DNA from 2 places in the Kitasatospora sp. NPDC002040 genome. Region 1 is predicted to be linked to the other one. Evidence: riboswitches for the same ligand, from Rfam matches in the RefSeq annotation. Region 1 holds a riboswitch; the other holds the start of a gene.

Evidence for each region. A riboswitch is a leader RNA that binds a small molecule or an ion and turns the genes downstream of it on or off. The one in region 1 is predicted to bind S-adenosylmethionine.
Region 2: linked by a shared signal. The riboswitch ahead of thrC (threonine synthase) and the one ahead of ABT118_RS19865 (aminotransferase class V-fold PLP-dependent enzyme) in region 1 are both predicted to bind S-adenosylmethionine.

Annotation. Positions count from the first base shown of each region.
Region 1 covers NZ_JBEOXV010000008.1:129,729-139,232, forward strand. Annotated here, with positions in the region: gene qcrA (cytochrome bc1 complex Rieske iron-sulfur subunit) at 1-342, opposite strand, end outside; gene qcrC (cytochrome bc1 complex diheme cytochrome c subunit) at 339-1,148, opposite strand; gene ctaE (aa3-type cytochrome oxidase subunit III) at 1,288-1,908, opposite strand; gene ABT118_RS19855 (response regulator) at 2,356-2,781, shown strand; gene trpD (anthranilate phosphoribosyltransferase) at 2,886-3,962, shown strand; SAM riboswitch class IV at 4,067-4,184, shown strand; gene ABT118_RS19865 (aminotransferase class V-fold PLP-dependent enzyme) at 4,238-5,596, shown strand; gene ABT118_RS19870 (Lrp/AsnC family transcriptional regulator) at 5,778-6,059, opposite strand; gene ABT118_RS19875 (rhomboid family intramembrane serine protease) at 6,056-6,853, opposite strand; gene ABT118_RS19880 (hypothetical protein) at 7,024-7,287, shown strand; gene ABT118_RS19885 (NYN domain-containing protein) at 7,533-8,864, shown strand; gene ABT118_RS19890 (C40 family peptidase) at 9,063-9,504, shown strand, end outside.
Region 2 covers NZ_JBEOXV010000009.1:79,973-89,476, forward strand. Annotated here, with positions in the region: gene ABT118_RS20700 (carbohydrate-binding protein) at 84-2,048, shown strand; gene ABT118_RS20705 (SDR family NAD(P)-dependent oxidoreductase) at 2,152-2,892, shown strand; gene ABT118_RS20710 (alpha,alpha-trehalose-phosphate synthase (UDP-forming)) at 2,917-4,389, opposite strand; gene ABT118_RS20715 (glucosyl-3-phosphoglycerate synthase) at 4,471-5,496, opposite strand; SAM riboswitch class I at 5,634-5,770, shown strand; gene thrC (threonine synthase) at 5,788-7,068, shown strand; gene ABT118_RS20725 (ubiquitin-like small modifier protein 1) at 7,100-7,378, shown strand; gene ABT118_RS20730 (cold-shock protein) at 7,958-8,161, shown strand; gene groL (chaperonin GroEL) at 8,482-9,504, shown strand, end outside.

The DNA.
Region 1 (9,504 bases):
GACCGCGCCCGCGCCGATGCAGAAGAGCGCCACCCCGAGGGTCAGGCCGAGCGAGAAGTTCAGCGCGCTGACGTGACCGATCGGGAAGATGTAGACGATCTTGTCGATCGGGAAGATCACGAAGGACGCGATGAACCCGATGGTCGACAGCATCGACAGGATGAAGAGCAGCGAGACCTGGCGCTCGGCCCGGTTCGCGGCCTTCTCGTCGATGTCGGTCCGACGCGGCTGGTGGGCCGGCAGGCCCGGGTCGGCGAACGGGTCCCCGTGCGGGGCGACCTCGGCGCCGTGGGAGTCGTGCGACTCCGGCAGGTTGTCCTTGGACATGTTGTCGTGGCTCATGACTTCTTGGCCTTGGTGGTGTGGGCGGCGACCCAGATCGCGATCGCGATCAGGCTGCCGAGTCCGAAGATCCAACCGAACAGACCCTCGGTCACCGGGCCGAGGCTGCCCAGGCTCAGACCGCCGGGGTTGGGCTCGTCGTTGGTGGTGTGGCGGACGAAGGCCACGATCTGCCGCTTCTGCTCCTCGGGCATGATGCCGTCGGGGAAGGAGGGCATGTTCTGCGGGCCGGTCTGCATGGCCTCGTAGATGTGCTTGGCGTCCACGCCCTCGAGCGAGGGGGCGTACTTGCCCTTCGTCAGGGCACCGCCCTGGCCCGCGAAGTTGTGGCACTGGGAGCAGTTGGTACGGAACAGCTCGCCACCCTTCGCCACGTCGTCCGGGTTGGTGGAGGTGTACTGCTCCTTGCCGGGAACGACCGGGCCGGGGCCGAGCGAGGCCACGAAGGCGGCCATCTGGTCGATCTCGGTCTGGCTGTAGATGTTCTTCTTCTTCGGCACCTGGGCGCCGGGCTGCTGGGCCGGCATCCGGCCGGTCGCAACCTGGAAGTCCACCGCTGCGGAACCGACGCCGACCAGGCTCGGACCGTCCGAGCTGCCCTCGCCGTTCAGACCATGGCAGGAGGAGCAGCCGACGGCGAAGAGCTTCTTGCCCTCATCGATCGCGAGCGACTGCACCGAGCTGTCGGCCTGCGCCTTCTCGGCGGGCAAGAACGCGGCGTACAGCCCCCCGGTGGCCGCCAGGGCGAAGAGTAGGACGACCAGCGCCGCCAGTGGATGGCGCCGTCGTGCGGAGAGCTTTTTCACGGATTAACCCCGGGGTCAGGATCTGGTCGGCTGGTGGGCGTGCCTCGCGGCCCGGTCTGCCCGGGTCGGCTGCGGGGACGCGCGCGGTCGGTCGGTGCGGGTACGGCTCCGGCCGTCGGCCAGCGACCTGATCAGCTGGTTACTTGATCAGGTAGATGGTCGCGAACAGGCCGATCCACACGACGTCGACGAAGTGCCAGTAGTACGACACCACGATCGCGGCGGTGGCCTGCTCGTGCGTGAACCGCTTGGCTGCGTACGTCCGTGCCAGGACCAGCAGGAACGCGATCAGACCACCCGTCACGTGCAGACCGTGGAAGCCGGTGGTCAGGTAGAACACCGTGCCGTACGGGTCGGAGGACAGCGAGAGGCCGTCCTTCTTGACCAGCTCGGTGTACTCGAAGATCTGGCCGCCGATGAAGATCGCACCCATCACGAAGGTGATCATGAACCACGAGCGGAGCTTCTTCACGTCACCGCGCTCGGCGGCGAAGACGCCGAGCTGGCAGGTGAGGGAGGAGAGCACCAGGATCGTGGTGTTCACCGACGAGAAGGGCACGTTGAGGGCGTGGGCCTTCTCGGTCCAGAACTCTGGGCCCTTGACCGAGCGGAGCGTGAAGTACATCGCGAACAGGGCCGCGAAGAACATCAGCTCCGAGCTCAGCCAGACGATGGTTCCGACGCTGACCAGGTTCGGCCTGTTGACCGCTCCGTGCGCGTGTCCGGTTTCTGTTGCTGTTGCTGTCGCCACGACGGACATTATGTCGGTCCCTTATTCCGTCTTCACGCCGGGGGGTGTACCTCGGAGTGTCCGGTGCGTGCGGTATGCCCCGTTGGCAGCCGACGGGGCGTCGGACGTGGGCTCCGAGGAGGCGGGCTCCCCTTTCTGACGGTTCATTGGAGCGCTCAGTACCCGTTCGCCCCGCGTGTCCCTGCGGGGCCGGGCGGCCCGGGTCGGTTAGAGGGGTCCGCCGTACGGGTGGAACCGGACTTCTGGGGTGACGATCCGTCGCCCGTGCGAGTGATCGGCGTGGCGCCGGTCGCGGCTCGTCCGAGGGAGATCGCGTCAGGGGCTCACTACACGGGGTGCGCGGGAGTAGCATCCGGAGGTGAACGTGGTCCGGATCACACCCGGGCCGGGTGGAGCCGACGCACGCTTGAAAAAAGCACAGCCATATAAGAGGACGAGCACCCGGGAGCAGGGCCCATGGCGCACACGACCGACGAGACGCTCACCGTTCTCGTCTACAGCGACGACCGCAACACCCGCGAGCAGGTCACCCTCGCTCTGGGCCGCCGCCCCGCCGCCGACCTCCCCGAGGTCGAGGTGCTGGAGTGCGCCACGGTGCCCGCCGTGCTCCGCGCGCTGGAGAAGGGCGGCATCGACCTCTGCGTGCTGGACGGCGAGGCCGTGCCGGCCGGCGGCCTCGGGGTCGCCCGGCAGGTCAAGGACGAGATCTACGGCTGCCCGCCGGTGCTGGTGCTGATCGGCCGCCCGCAGGACTCCTGGCTGGCCGCCTGGAGCCGGGCGGACGCCGCGATCTCGCACCCGATCGACCCGGTGGCCACGGCCGAGGCCGCTGCCACCCTGCTCAGGGCCCGGGTGGCCAAGCGCACCCCGGCCCACCACTGAGCCCCCGTCAGACCGCGTCTCACCTGTAGAGAAGGACCCCGCGCCGGGGTGCCCCGGCTCGCTAGGCTGGCTCCAGCATCCCCGATCGAGAGCTGGAGTCAGCCATGGTGAACGCACAACCTGCGAACGGCGGTAGCGACCCCGCGCAGGTGGTCCGCACCTGGCCGGATCTGCTGAGCTCGCTGCTGGCCGGCCAGGACCTGGCGCAGGCGGACACCGCCTGGGCGATGGACCGGATCATGAGCGGTGAGGCCACGCCGGTCCAGGTGGCCGGCTTCATGGTCGCGCTGCGGGCCAAGGGCGAGACGGTGGAGGAGATCACCGGCCTGGTCGAGGCGATGTACGCGCACGCCGAGCAACTCCACGTCCCCGGCCCTGCGGTGGACATCGTCGGGACCGGCGGCGACCGGGCCAAGACGGTGAACATCTCCACCATGTCGGCGATCGTCGCGGCCGCCGCCGGGGCCAAGGTGGTCAAGCACGGCAACCGGGCCGCCTCCTCCGCCAGCGGTGCCACCGACGTACTGGAGAAGCTCGGCATCGGCCAGAACGTGAGCCCGGCCCGGCTGGCCGAGATCGCGCAGGAGATCGGGCTGACCTTCTGCCCGGCGGCGCAGTTCCACCCGGCGATGCGGCACGCCGCCCCGGCCCGCCGCGACCTCGGGGTGCCGACCGCCTTCAACATCCTCGGCCCGCTTACCAACCCGGCCCGGGTCACCGCGCACGCGATCGGCTGCTTCGACACCCGGCTGGCCGGGCTGATCGCCGGCGTGCTGGCCCGGCGCGGCTCCACCGCCCTGGTCTTCCGGGGTGACGACGGCCTGGACGAGCTGACCATCTCCACCACCTCGCACGTCTGGCTGGTGAAGGACGGTCAGGTCACCGAGACCGTCTTCGACCCGCGCGAGGTCGGGATCGAGCCGGTCGGGATCGAGGCCCTGCGCGGCGGCGACCCGCAGTTCAACGCCGACGTGGCCCGCCGGCTGCTGGCGGGTGAGCAGGGCCCGGTCCGGGACGCCGTCCTGCTGAACACCGCCGCCGCGCTGACCGCGCTGGAGCTGACCGGCGCCCCGCTGGCCGAGCAGCTCGCGGCCGGGATGGTGCGGGCCGCGGCGGCGATCGACTCGGGTGCGGCGGAGGCGCTGCTGAAGGACTGGGCGGCCGCCAGCAACCGCGCCTGACAAGGTGGTTGAGGGCCCGGCAGGTCACTGCCGGGCCCTCGGTCTGTCCGGATGGCGGACTGGTGTTTGACCACGCCTCGGAAGCTCGCCTAGAGTCCAGCACAGGTCATGAGTGACAGCGACAAGCCCCAGCTTGCTGTCCGGCAACCCTCCGTCCGTGGCGGGGTGCCCTGGGTGAGGACCGGGCTCCGCGGCGAACCGTCCGCGTGGCAAGCGCGGACGTCGGCGGCACACCTGCACCCCGAGGTCCCGGACCTTCCGAGGAGTGCACCCCCATGTCTGTTTCGACCGAAACCTGCGCCCCGCTCGCCGTTCTCGGCCACGACGTCCAGGTCCCGCTGGCCTCCGGTGAGAAGGTCACCTACGCCGCCCTGGACTACGCCGCCAGCTCCCCGGCGCTCCAGCGGGTCTGGGACGACGTCGCCGCCTACGCCCCCTACTACGGCAGCGTGCACCGCGGCGCCGGCTACCTCTCCCAGCTCTCCACCGACCTGTTCGAGCAGAGCCGCCGCACCGTCGAGGAGTTCCTCGACCTGCGCGAGGGCGACCAGGTGGTCTTCACCCGGGCCACCACCGACTCGCTCAACCTGCTGGCCGGCGCGGTGCCGGAGGGCACCCGGGTGTTCGCCTTCGAGACCGAGCACCACGCCTCGCTGCTGCCCTGGCGCCGGGACGGACTGACCGTCAGCTACCTGCGCGCCCCGCGCTCGCACGCCGAGGCGGTCGCCGCCCTGGACGCCGCGCTGGCGGCGGAGCCGGCCGAGCACCGGCTGTTCTGCGTCACCGGCGCCTCCAACGTCACCGGCGAGCTCTGGCCGGTGGCCGAACTCACCGAGGTCGCCCACCGCCACGGCGCCCGGGTGGTCCTGGACGCCGCCCAGCTGGCGCCGCACCACCGGGTCTCGGTCCGGGAGTTGGACGTGGACTGGATCGCCTTCTCCGGCCACAAGCTGTACGCCCCGTTCGGTGCCGGCGTGCTGGCCGGACGGAGCGACTGGCTCGACGCCGCCGAGCCGTACCTGGCCGGCGGCGGCGCCAGCCGTACCGTCGCCCGGGAGCTGGACGGCTCGGTCGCGGTCGAGTGGCAGACCGGCCCGGCCCGGCACGAGGCCGGCTCCCCGAACGTGATCGGCGCCTACTCCATCGCCTCCGCCTGCCGGGCGCTCACCGAGGCCGGCTTCGACGCGCTGGAGGCGCGCGAGCAGCAGCTGATCGACCGGCTGCAGGCCGGTCTGGCCGAGATCCCCGAGGTCCGGGTGCTCAGCCTGTTCGGCGAGGGCGCGGCCCGGGTCGGCGTGCTCTCCTTCGTGGTGCAGGGCTGGAACAGCTCGCACTTCTCGGCGGCGCTCTCGGCCGAGTACGGGATCGGGGTCCGGGACGGGCTGTTCTGCGCGCACCCGCTGGTGCGGACCCTGCTCGGGGGCGAGGAGGCGGCGCCGTCCGAGTGCGGTGCGCCCGAGCCTTCGCTGCCGGGCGAGCGCAGCCTCAACGCGATCCGGGTCAGCTTCGGCGCCGGCACCCCCGACGAGCACCTGGACCGCTTCCTCGGGGCCGTCCGCGAGCTGGTCACCGACGGAGCGGCGTGGAGCTACCGCAACGAGGGCGGCCGCTGCGTCGCGGACACCCGCCGCTGAACATGTACCACCAGGGGCCCGAGGCTCTGCTGATGTGCGGCTCCGCCGCGCGGGCGGCGCCGACCTCAGGAGCGTTCAACGTGCGTGCAGGGTCAGGCACTTTCGCCTTTTGACCCGCACGCCACGTAGCGTCGCCGTTCCCCGAGCCCCTGGACAGTGCAACTTTGCGACCTGCAAAAGGCTATTCGTCGAGGCCGAGGGCGAAGGCGGCTTCGAGGTCGTGCTTGGAGTAGGTGCGGAAGGCGATCTGGGTCTCGGTGTGCTCGACGCCCGGGATCTTGTTGAGGCGGCCGGGGATCACCGTGGCGAGGTCGTCGTGGTGCCGGACCCGGACCATCGCGACCAGGTCGTAGCCACCCGTCACCGAGTAGACCTCGCTGACGCCCTCGATCGAGGCGATCGCCTCGGCGATCTCGGGAATCCGGTCGACGCTGGTCCTGATGAGCACGATCGCGGTGATCACTCTTGTGGCTCCTGTCCGTGGGTCCTGCCGGTCAGCGTAACCGTCGCCCAGGTGGCCAGGTACCCGGCGACGAAGCCGATCACGTGGACCGCGTACGCCACCCCGGGGCCGTCCTGGCGGACCGAGAGCCACTGGAGCAGGAACCAGAGCCCGAGCACCAGCCAGGCCGGGAAGCGCAGCGGCAGGAAGAGCAGCACCGGCACCAGCGTGGTCACCCGGGCCCGGGGGTACAGCCGCAGGTACGCGCCCAGCACCCCGGCGATCGCGCCGGAGGCCCCGACCAGGGCCCGCACCGACTCGGGCCCGTGCGCCTCCGCCAGCGCCCAGCCGTAGGTGGCGAGGCAACCGACCGTCAGGTAGCCGAGCAGGAACCGGACCCGGCCGAACCGCTGTTCCACCCCGGGGCCGAAGACGAACAGGAAGAGCATGTTCCCGAGCAGGTGCAGCCAGCTCGCGTGCACGAACAGCGAGGTGAGCACCGAGAGCGCCGGGATCTTCCGGGGCGTCTGCACCGGCGGGCAGTCCGCCGCCGGCGGTGGCACGGCGGCCGACCGGTCCGCCGTCAGCGGGTGCCCGGAGAGCAGCTCGGCGGGCACCGCGCCCCAGCGCTGCTCGTAGCGCTGCTCGGCGCAGACCCGGGCCGCCCCGGTGCCGTAGCGGGGGTTGAGGCCGAAGCTCGGGGCGGTCAGCAGGACCAGCACGCTCAGCCCGATCAGCGCGAAGGTGACGACCGGCGGGCGTTCCGCGGCCCTGCCGCCCGGGGTGTCGAGGTGGTCCAGGACGGGGATGGCCATAGCGGAGAGCATTCCTCCGGGAGCCCCCGCCGACACCGTCCGGTACTGCGGCTGGCCTACTGCCCGCATCACGGACCGACTGCCCGCGGGTCGGACGGCAGGCAATAGGCTGGGCGCTCCGGACCCTGGGTGACCGCCGCGAGGCGGCACCAACGAGAGGACTTGGCAGAATGACGATCGCCGCCCCCACCGCCGAAACCCGCTGGCGCTGCACCCTCTGTGGCAACCTGACCCGCTTCGACGTGACCCGCTCCTCCCGGGTGGTGGAGTTCCTCCACTTCGACCTGGCCGGCGACTCCAAGGTGGAGGAGACCGAGGTGCTGACCGAGACCCTGGAGTCGGTCCGCTGCCGCTGGTGCAACGCGGTCGACCAGGTCGAGCTGGTGGCGCGTCCGGACGCCGAGCAGGCGGCCAAGGAGCAGCAGGAGTCCTGACCGGACAGGGCCTGGTGCACCGGCCCCGGCCCGCGCGGAGTGTGGCGCGGGTCGGGCCGGGGCACGGTTACCGCGACAATTGCAGAGAGCGGTGTGTTTGAGGGCAGCGGCAACCGGCCGTACGGACCCCGCGCAGCAGGATCGGAGCCGAGGACGTGGTGGACGCAGCATGGGGGGCGGCCGAGTCGCAGGAGCAGCCTCCCGCGGCCACGACCCCGCCCGCCCGGGAGCCCGCCGAGGCGCCGGTGCCCGCTCCCGCCGAAGCCCCCGAACAGCTCGGCCGGCCGCTCCCCGAGGGCGTGCGGCACCGGGTGGTGGGGATCGCCGCCGACGCGCTCGGCGGCCTGCCCGCGGCCGAACTGCCGGTCTCGCTGCGCCAGTACGCGAAGTTCACCCCGGCGCGGCGGGCCAAGTACGCGGCCACCGCACTGGCGGCCGCGCTGGAGGCCGACCCGGCCTTCCGGCTGCGGATAGCCGATCGGCTCCGGCTCGGGCAGCCGGATCTGGTGCGGGCGCTGGAGGCGGGCAGTGTGCCGGGTGCCGCCGACCCGATGGACGTCGCCGCCGCCGCCTACCTGCTCCGCCCGGCCGGCTGGGCCGTGCTGGTGGCCGAGGCGGGCGAGCAGGTCGAGCGCGCCGGTGCCGAGGGCGCGGCGGCCGAGGCGGCCCGGCTGGTGGAGAAGCTCCAGGAGGAGCTGGCCGAGCTGCGCACCCAGTCCCGGGCCGACCTGGACCGGCAGCGGGCCGACTCCGAGGGCGTACGGCGCGAGGCGGAGTCGCTCCGGAAGAAGGTCCGCACGCTGGAGAGCGACACCCGCCGGGCCCAGGCCGAGGTGCGCAAGCTGCAGCTGGAGCTGACCGAGGTCCGCGCGGCGGCGGCCACCGAGCACAGCACGGCGGAGGCCGAGGCCCGGCGACTGCGGCACCGGATCGGCGAGTTGGAGACCGCGCTGGAGACCGGTCGGCGTTCGGCCCGGGAGGGCCGCAGCGTCGAGGACATGCGGCTGCGGCTGCTGCTGGACACGGTGCTGCAGTCCGCCCAGGGGCTCCAGCGCGAGCTGGCGCTGCCGGTGGCGCAGGTCCATCCGGCCGACCTGGTGGACGCGGTGGCACCGGGTTCGGCCTCGCCGCACGACGTGGCCCGCCGGGCGCTGGCCGAGGACGACCCGGCGCTGCTGGACCAGCTGCTGGCGATCCCGCAGGTGCACCTGGTGGTGGACGGCTACAACGTGACCAAGACCGGGTACCCGACGCTGCCGCTGGAGCAGCAGCGGATCCGGTTGCTGGGCGGTCTGGCGATGCTGGCCCAGCGCACCCAGGCCGAGGTGACCTGTGTCTTCGACGGCCAGGACCTGGACGTGCCGGTGATCCTGGCGCCGCCGCGCGGGGTCCGGGTCCGGTTCAGCCGGACCGGGGAGACCGCGGACGAGCTGATCCGCCGACTGGTCCGGGCCGAGCCGCAGGGGCGTCCGGTGGTGGTGGTCTCCACCGACCGCGAGGTCGCGGACGGCGTGAAGAAGGCGGGTGCGCGCCCGGTGGCGTCGCTGCTGCTGCTGAAGCGGCTGGCTCGGCCCTGACCTGCCCTGACGGTAGGTCAGGGCGGCGTGGCGGGCATGTGTCGGTCCGGTGAATTCCGGTCCGTGGACGGAAGTTCGTACGGGTTGGGGAGTAGCGGACCGCTGGCAAGTTCACTAGGGTCTGGCGTCAAACCTATATTCTGGACATGCACCCGATCGGGTGAGGTCGAGTCCAGGAGTGATGAAGGAGCTCGTCCTTTGGCTTCCCACCGCCGCCCCAAGCAGCCCAGTCGCGCACGGGTCTCCGTGTTGACCGCTGCCGCTGCCACCGCGGTCGCCCTCTCGGCCCAGGCCGGTGCCCACGCGGCCCCTGCCAAGCCGAACAAGGACGAGGTCAAGATCCAGGTCGACAAGCTCTACGAGGAGCAGGAGCAGGCCGCCGAGCGCTTCAACGGCGCCAAGGAGCGGGCCGAGCAGCTGCGCAAGCAGGCCGACCAGCTCCAGGACCAGGTGGCCCGCAGCCAGGACCAGATGACGCAGCTCCAGAGCGGCCTGGCCGCCGTGGCGGCGCAGGAGTACCGCGACGGCGGGGTGGACCCCTCGGTGGCGCTGATGCTCTCCTCCAACCCGGAGGACTACCTGACCCAGGCGTCCAGCGTCGACCAGGTGAACCGGACCCAGACCGACAGCCTGCAGTCGC
Region 2 (9,504 bases), on a different contig from region 1:
AATCCTTGCTCCAGTGCATTGAAAGCCGCCCCGGCCCCCTGTTAGCGTCGCGGCACCCTCAACGGAGAGACCTGGAGACCCTGATGCGACGCGCCAGACTGCCGCTGCTCACTGCTCTCGCACTGCTGATACCGCTCGTCCCGCAGACCCTCGCGGTGGCGCACGCGGCCCCCGCCGCCCGGGTGCCCACCGTGCTGAACCCCGGTTTCGAACTCGGCGCCAGGGGTTGGGAGTTCACCGCAGGGACCGGCGTCGCCGGCAACTACCCGCACGGCGGCGCGAAGTTGGCGTACCTGGACGGCGGCCCCGGCTTCCGGGTCAGCCAGACGCTGACCGCCCCGGCCGCCGGCCGGTACGACGTCTCGGCCTGGATCGCCAGCGGCGGCCCGAACGGCCGGTTCGTGGTCCGGGTGAACGGCACCGAGGCCGGTGCGGCCGTCCTGCCCGAGCGGTACGAGTACTCCCGGCACACCGTCAGCCGGGTCGCCGTGGCCAAGGGCGACAAGCTGGAGATCGCGTTCGAGTCCGGCGACGGCTGGCTCAACGTCGACGACGTGATGCTCTCGCCGGCGGCCCCGGCCGACCCGCGGATCAGCTCCTCCGACCCGGAGGTGGTGGCGATGTTCGACTGGGCCAAGCGGAAGGCCAACAGCTGGGTGCTGCTGGCCGGTTCGACCGGCCCGGTGAACGTGGACGAGAACAACCGCTTCGGCACCGGCACCGCCACCTACGGCCCGTCCTACTGGGCCGGCTACGCCAACCGCAGCGGCTACTACTCCCGGGACATGGCCCACCAGGTGGTCGGCGCCCAGGTGCTCGGCCTGACCGCGGAGAACCGCAGCATGCTGCATTCGTTCGCGGCCTCCGCCACCGAGGCGCACAAGTACTACCCGGTCTGGGCCCACAACTTCGACACCGGCACCTACCTGAGCATCGACTACCGCAACCCCGGCTCGTTCGTCCGCGAGGTGCCCGCCCCGTTCGAGCTGGTGGAGAAGGCGGCCCAGGCGTACCGCTGGAGCGGCGACCGGGCGTACCTCGACGACGAGGCGTTCTGGGACTTCTACCGGCACACCACCAAGGAGTTCGTCGAGCTGCACAACGCGGCCAAGGGCAACGGCGCGGTGCAGGTGGCCGAGGGCACCGGCAAGGGCATCTTCTCCGGCACCGCCAGCTACAACGAGCAGGGCAACGAGCGGATGGCCGAGGCCGGCGACGGTATCGCGGCCCAGTACCAGGCCTACCTGGCGGTGGCCTCGCTGGCCCGGGCGAAGGGCGACACCGCACTGGCGGCGCAGGCCCAGCAGCAGGCGGACGCGCTCAAGGCGTACTTCAACTCCGAGTGGAGCGGCACCGGTTCGGGTGCCGCGATGGTGCGGGGCTACTCCACCGACGGCACCGCGCTGACCGGCTGGGGGCTGGAGAACAGCTGGTTCATGCCGATGAAGAAGATCATTGACGCCGGCCCGCGGAACGACGCCTACCTGGACTACATCGACGCCCAGGCCTCCGGCGCCGACGGCCCGTCCAACATCGAGGCGTTCACCTACCTGCCCGACACCTTCTTCAACAACAACCGCAACGACACCGCCTGGAAGTGGATGCGGCACGTCTACGAGCAGCGCGACGTCCAGCACGTCAACGCCTCGCAGGGCCCGAACGGCGACTACCCCGAGGTCTCCTTCACCCTGGTCGGCCAGACCGTCTCCGGCCTGCTCGGCCTCGACCCGGACGCCGCCAACCGCCGCCTGACCACCCAGTCCCGGCTGCCCGCCGGGATGGACTGGCTCCAGGTCGACGACATCCCGGTCGGCAAGGACACCATCGGCCTGCGGCACGACGGCGCCACCAGCTCCACCCTGACCAACCACTCGGCCGCCCGCACCTACGCCTGGGAGGCCCGCTTCGTCGGCAGCCACCCGACCCTGACCGTGAACGGGGCCGCCAAGCCCGCGCTGACCAAGGTCGAGCACGGGGTCACGTACAGCTACCTGAACGTCAAGGTGGCGCCGGGCCAGGCCGTCGTGGTCGGGGTGGCCGCGAGCTGATCCGGGCGTTCCGGGGTGCGGAGGTTGTGGTGACACCGCGCCCCGGAGCGCAAGGTCCGATTCCCGCCGGACTCCCTCGCTCCGCCCGGCAAAGCTCTTACCCATGAACCGACTTGAAGGACATGTGGCCCTGGTGACCGGTGGCGGCCGGGGGATCGGCGCGGCCGTGGCGATCCGGCTGGCCGAGGAGGGCGCCGACGTGGCGCTGACGTACGAGCAGAACGCGGACCGGGCCGGGCAGGTGGTGCGGCAGGTCGAGGCGCTCGGCCGCCGGGCGCTGGCGATCCGGGCCGACAGCGCGGACCCGGACGCCGTCCGGGCCGCCGTGGACGGGACCGCCGCCACCCTCGGCCGACTCGACATCCTGGTCAACAACGCCGGGGTGTTCCCGCTCGGCCCGCTGGAGGAACTCGAACTCGACGTGCTGGACCGGACCTTGGCGGTGAACGTGCGGGCGCCGATGCTGGCCGCGCAGGCGGCGGTGCGGCACATGACCGACGGCGGCCGGATCATCGGCATCGGCAGCAACGTGGCCGAGCGCGCGGTGTTCCCCGGCTTCGCCCTCTACGCGGCCAGCAAGACCGCGCTGATCGGCATGACCAAGGGGCTGGCCCGGGAGCTCGGCCCCCGGGGCATCACGGTGAACCTGGTCCACCCGGGCCCGACCGACACCGAGGCCAACCCGGCCGCGGGCCCGTTCGCCGAGACGGTCAACGGCTATACGGCGCTGGGCCGTTACGCCGGACCGGCCGAGATCGCCGCGAGCGTGGCGTACCTGGCCGGTCCGGACGGGGCCTACGTCACCGGGACGTCGATCAGCGTCGACGGCGGCTTCGGGGCCTGACGGGCGGTCACCTGCGCGGGCCGGTCACTCGCGCAGGGCGGCGAGCTGGTCGAGGAACCACTGCTGCGGGGGCAGCGCGGTCGAGGCGGCGGCCAGCCGCTTGGTGCGGTCGGCCCGTTCGGCGGCCGGCATGGTGAGCGCCTGGTGCAGCGCCTCGGCGGTGGCGATCACGTCGTACGGGTTCACCGTGATGGCGTCCTCGGCCAGTTCGGCGTAGGCGCCCGCCTCCCGGGAGAGCACCAGCGCGCACCCCGCGTCGGAGACCACCGGAACCTCCTTGGCGACCAGGTTCATCCCGTCCCTGATCGGGTTGACCAGCGCCACGTCGGCCAGCCGGTAGGCGGCCAGCGAGCGCGGGAAGTCGTCGTTCACGTGCAGGATCAGCGGCTGCCAGTCGGGGGTGCCGAACTCGTCGTTGATCTCGTGCGCGATCCGCTGCACGGCCGCCGTGTACTCCCGGTACTCGGGCAGGTCGTGCCGGGACGGGTAGGCGAACGCGATGTGCACCACCCGGTCCTGCCACTCCGGGCGGGAGCGCAGCAGGTGCCGGTAGGCCAGCAGGCCCCGGACGATGTTCTTGCTGAGCTCGGTCCGGTCCACCCGGACGATCGTCCTGCGGTCGCCGACCGCCTCCCGCAGGGTCGCCAGCCGGGCGTCCACGTCCGGCTGGTGGGACCGGTCGCGGAGGAAGTCGGCGTCCGCGCCGAGGGCGTGCACGCCCAGCCGGGTGGTCCGGCCGCCGTGCCGGACGGTGAGCGCGGCCCGGTCCACCTCGGCGCCGAGCACGGCCTCGCAGCAGTCGGCGAAGGCCAGTGCCCAGCGCCGGGTCAGGAAGGCGGCCCGGTCCGCCCCGAGGATGCCGGTGAGCACGTCCGCGGCCACGTCGTCCGGCAGCATCCGGTAGTACTCGGGCGGCGCCCAGGGGGTGTGCGAGAAGTGGCCGATCCGCAGGTCCGGGCGGAGCCGCCGGAGCAGGTCGGGGGCGAGCGAGAGGTGGTAGTCCTGGATCAGCACCGCCGCGCCCGGTGCCGCCTCGGCGGCCAGCGCCTCGGCGAAGGCGGTGTTGTAGGCCCGGTACGAGTCCCACTCGCGCCGGAACCGGTCGTCGAAGACCGGGGCGACCGGGGTCTCGTACAGCAGGTGGTGAACGAACCAGAGGGTGGAGTTGGCCACCCCGTTGTAGGCCCGGGTGAAGGTGCCGGGATCGATGTCCAGCATCCGGACGAGCTGTCCGCCGACCTCGAACCCGCCGAGGTCGAGCCGTCCGTCGGGGGAGCGGCGGGCCGCCGTCCGGTCCGCCTCGGAGAGGGCGGCGCAGACCCAGACGGCGGACGGGTCGTCGATCGCGGAGAGGCCGGAGACCAGGCCGCCACCGCCTCTGCGCAGGGTCAGCGAGCCGTCGTCCTCGGCGGTGAAGGACACCGGCCCCCGGTTGGAGGCCACCAGGATGGGGGCGGCCCCGGTCAGATTCGAACGTTCGGTCGCGAGATCGGCCATGCCACCAACCTTGCCTTGCACCAGGGGACCCAAACCACTCGGCCACCGCCTTCGGCGGACCGGCCCGGGTGGCTCCGCCGGTCAGCCGGGCCGGCGGTACTCGGGCAGGGTGACCATCGGCGGCCGTTCCAGTGCGCCGACCGGGTGGGTGTGGGCGGTGAAGTCGCGGGTGACGGGGTCGCGGGTGAACTGGGTGAGCAGCGGGTGGACCAGGTCGGGGCCGGCCTTCAGCCGGTCGGTGCGGTCCAGCCGCTCCAGTGCGGTGCGGTAGATGGTGGCCGCCATCCGGCCCAGCGCCTGCCCGTCCTGGTGCCGGTGGTGCCTGACCCCGACGTCCACCTGGGCCAGCGCGTCCAGGCCGACCAGGTCGAGCGCGTCCACCAGCAGCCCGAGCTCGACCCCGTACCCGGTCGGGAACGGCAGCCGCTCCAGCAGCGACCGCCGGGCGGCGTACTCGCCCCCCAACGGCTGGACGAACCCGGCCAGTTGGGGCCAGTGCAGATTCAGCAGCGGGCGCGCCACCAGCTCGGTCACCCGGCCGCCCCCGGCCGGCACCACGGCGCCGCCCTCGGTCTCCAGCGGCCGGTCGTACATCGCCTTCACCAGCTGGACCGACGGGTCGGTCAGCAGCGGCCCGACGATCCCGGACACGAACGCGGGGTCGAACTCGCGCAGGTCCGCGTCGATGAAGCAGACGATCTCGCCGGAGGTGACCAGCAGTGAGCGCCACAGCACCTCGCCCTTGCCGGGAGCGGCGGGCAGCCGGGGCAGCACGTCGTCCCGGTGCACCACCCGGGCGCCGGCCGCGGCCGCCGTCTCGGCGGTCCGGTCGGCCGAACCCGAGTCGACCACCACGATCTCGTCCACCAGCGGCAGCCGCTCCACCAGCTCCCGCCGGATCACCCGGACGATCTCGCCCACGGTCGACTCCTCGTCGAGCGCGGGCAGCACCACGCTGACCGTGCCGGCCGCCCCGGCGGCCCGCTTGGCCTCGACCAGCGCGGCCGGGGGCCGGGCGGAGGCCGGCCAGGAGCGTCGGCGCAGCCAGTCGGCCACCTCCGGGAGCGGCTCCTCGGGCGGGTCGGCCGGGGTCGGCTGGTGGGGCACGTCTCGTCTCCTCAAGATTTGTATCTCGCGACTCGGACGGGCGGTTCCGCACCGGCCGCCTTCGGATACAGTCTTCGTACTGCGGTCAGACCTTCGCACGTCGGGGTCGTCCACAGAGCAGGACCACAACTTCACAGAGCTCATCCAGAGGGACTGAGGGAACGGCCCGTCGAAGTCCCGGCAACCTTCTCGCTCGGCCGGCCCATCAGCGGCCCCGGCGGGACAGGTGCCAATTCCGTCCTGTGGCGCGCCCGCGTCATGGGGAAGATGAGGAGAGAGGCCTCCGCCATCATGGCTACCGCTGTTTCTGCCACCCCGACCGTCGACCTCGGCCCCGCCGCCGCGCTGTCGTGTCGTGAGTGCGGCACCCGATTCCCGCTCGGTCCGAGCTTCGCCTGTCTCGAGTGCTTCGGCCCGCTGGAGATCGCGTACGAGTTCGGCTCCGACTCCGCCGAGGAGCTGCGCAAGCGGATCGAGGCCGGTCCGGCCTCCATCTGGCGCTACGCCCCGCTGCTGCCGGTGCCGGCCGACGTGGCCGGCAAGCCCAACCTGAACCCGGGCTGGACCCCGCTGGTGAAGGCCGACAACCTGGGCCGCGAGCTCGGCTTCACCGCCCAGCTGCACGTCAAGGACGACTCGGGCAACCCGACCCACTCCTTCAAGGACCGGGTGGTCGCCTGCGCCATCGAGGCGGCGCGCGCCTTCAACTTCACCACCCTCTCGTGCTCCTCCACCGGGAACCTGGCCGGCGCCGTCGGTGCCGCCGCGGCCCGGGCCGGCTTCAAGTCCTGCGTCTTCATCCCGCACGACCTGGAGCAGGGCAAGGTCGTGATGGCCGGTGTCTACGGCGGCGAGCTGGTCGGCATCGAGGGCAACTACGACGACGTGAACCGCTTCTGCTCCGAGCTGATCGGCGACCCGGCCGGCGAGGGCTGGGGCTTCGTCAACGTCAACCTCCGGCCGTACTACGGCGAGGGCTCCAAGACGCTGGCGTACGAGATCTGCGAGCAGCTCGGCTGGCGGCTGCCGGAGCAGCTGGTGATCCCGATCGCCTCGGGCTCCCAGCTCACCAAGATCGACAAGGGGCTGCAGGAGCTGATCAAGCTCGGCCTGGTCGAGGACCGGCCCTACAAGATCTTCGGCGCCCAGGCCGAGGGCTGCTCCCCGGTCTCCGCCGCGTTCAAGGCCGGCCGCGACGTGATCAAGCCGGTCAAGCCGAACACCATCGCCAAGTCGCTGGCGATCGGCAACCCGGCCGACGGCCCGTACGTGCTGGACATCGCCCGCCGCACCGGCGGTGCGGTCGAGGACGTGACGGACGCCGAGGTGGTCGAGGCGATCAAGCTGCTGGCCCGGACCGAGGGCATCTTCGCCGAGACCGCGGGCGGGGTGACCATCGGCGTGCTGAAGAAGCTGGTCGAGACCGGTCAGCTGGACCCGTCCAAGGAGACCGTCGCGATCAACACCGGTGACGGCCTGAAGACCCTGGACGCGGTCGCCGACGCGGGTCTGACCACCACCATCCGCCCGACGCTGGAATCGTTCCGCGCCGCCGGTCTCGCCTCCGCCTGATCCCCTCCCCCTCCCCGCTAGGAGCCCGCGCATGAGCGCCACCGTCCGCATCCCGACCATCCTGCGCACCTACACCGGCGGCACCGCCGAGGTGGCCGCCGAGGGCGCCACCCTGGCCGCCGTGATCGCCGACCTGGAGGCCAACCACCCCGGCATCGCCGCCCGGGTGCTGGACGACGCGGGCAAGCTCCGCCGCTTCGTCAACGTGTACGTGAACGACGACGACGTGCGTTTCGCCGAGGGCCTGGAGACCGAGATCAAGGACGGCGCCAGCATCTCGATCATTCCGGCCGTGGCCGGCGGCTGCTGACTTTCGGCACCCCGAGTAATGCGGCCGAGCCGCCGCCGAACCGGAATCCCTATTTCCGGTTCCGGCGGCGGCTCGCCGCTTGTCCGGGTGGAAATCCCCTCCCGCCCGAGAGAGTAGAGTGCGACGGAAGTCGGCGAATCCCGTTCTCCCCGCCGCCCTTCCCGTGCACCGCCGGCGGATCGCGTACGCAAGGCCCGTCCGGCCGCTGAGACGTCCGTCGGACAGTGTGAGACGGAAGATGACAGGCAAGTGTCAGAAATCTGGCCGCATTTTGCGGTGATGAGTCCGCTATGCCCGGAGTGAATTGCGACGCTGTGCGGCTTTCCTCCCGTGATATCCGCTTCGCCTTCCGGTGAATTCGGCAAGGTTGGCCCTGTTGCAGAGGGCGTCTGTCCGGATACATTCAGCCGCGATCGACGCATTCACCCGTCGACCGGACCACCTCACCGTGGCCCGGTGGGGCGCTTGCGGCGTGCACGGCTGCGCCCAGGGGGGGTTCCCTCGGGCGTGCCTGTTCAGACCTGGGCCCGCATCCCTGCGGGCCCGCGAAGGGCCAGCACAGCACAAGGGGAGTTCGGAATGGCTCAGGGCACCGTCAAGTGGTTCAACGCGGAGAAGGGGTACGGCTTCATCGCGGTCGACGGTGGTGCGGACGTGTTCGTCCACTACAGCGCGATCCAGATGGACGGCTACCGCACCCTCGAGGAGGGCCAGCGGGTCGAGTTCGAGATCTCCCAGGGACAGAAGGGCCCGCAGGCGGACATGGTCCGCGCGGCGGTCTGACCTTTCCGAACCTCGGAACCTCGGCTCGGCACGAGCTGGCAGTCACCTGCTTCGTCCGCAGGCCCGAACGACACTCCGTCGTCCGGGCCTGCTGCCGTTCCAGGGCGTCCGCCGACACGGCACTACCACGTCGGGGCTTGCACTCGATACCCGAGAGTGCTAATCATTGGCGTTAGCACTCGCAGCATGAGAGTGACAACGGACCGGGTCGGTGAGGCCCCCGGGAGCGGTAGGGGACAAGACCCCCGCACACCAGGGCCGTCCGTCGCGGGCGCCCCTCGGTCCGGTGCAGTCGACCGTGTCCTGGAGGACCACTTCCGATGGCCAAGATCATCGCGTTTGACGAGGAAGCTCGCCGCGGCCTTGAGCGTGGCATGAACCAGCTTGCCGACGCCGTCAAGGTGACGCTCGGCCCCAAGGGCCGCAACGTTGTCCTTGAGAAGAAGTGGGGCGCCCCCACGATCACGAACGACGGCGTCTCCATCGCCAAGGAGATCGAGCTCGAGGACCCGTACGAGAAGATCGGTGCCGAGCTCGTCAAGGAGGTCGCCAAGAAGACCGACGACGTCGCGGGCGACGGCACCACCACCGCCACCGTGCTGGCCCAGGCGCTCGTGCGCGAGGGTCTGCGCAACGTCGCGGCCGGCGCCAACCCGATGGCCCTGAAGCGCGGTATCGAGAAGGCCGTCATCGCCGTCTCGGACCAGCTCCTCGCCCAGGCCAAGGAGGTGGAGACCAAGGAGCAGATCGCTGCCACCGCCTCCATCTCGGCCGCCGACACCCAGATCGGCGAGCTCATCGCCGAGGCGATGGACAAGGTCGGCAAGGAAGGCGTCATCACCGTCGAGGAGAGCAACACCTTCGGTCTCGAGCTCGAGCTCACCGAGGGCATGCGCTTCGACAAGGGCTACATCTCGGCGTACTTCGCCACCGACCTGGAGCGTATGGAGACCTCGTTCGAGGACCCGTACATCCTGATCGCCAACTCCAAGATCGGCTCGGTCAAGGACCTGCTGCCGCTGCTGGAGAAGGTCATGCAGAGCGGCAAGCCGCTCGTCATCATCGCCGAGGACGTCGAGGGCGAGGCCCTGTCGACCCTGGTCGTGAACAAGATCCGCGGCACCTTCAAGTCCGTCGCCGTCAAGGCCCCGGGCTTCGGTGACCGCCGCAAGGCCATGCTCGGCGACATCGCCATCCTCACCGGTGGCACCGTGATCTCCGAGGAGGTCGGCCTCAAGCTCGAGAACGCCGGCATCGACCTGCTGGGCAGCGCCCGCAAGGTGGTCATCACCAAGGACGAGACCACCATCGTCGACGGTGGCGGCGACAGCGACCAGGTCGCC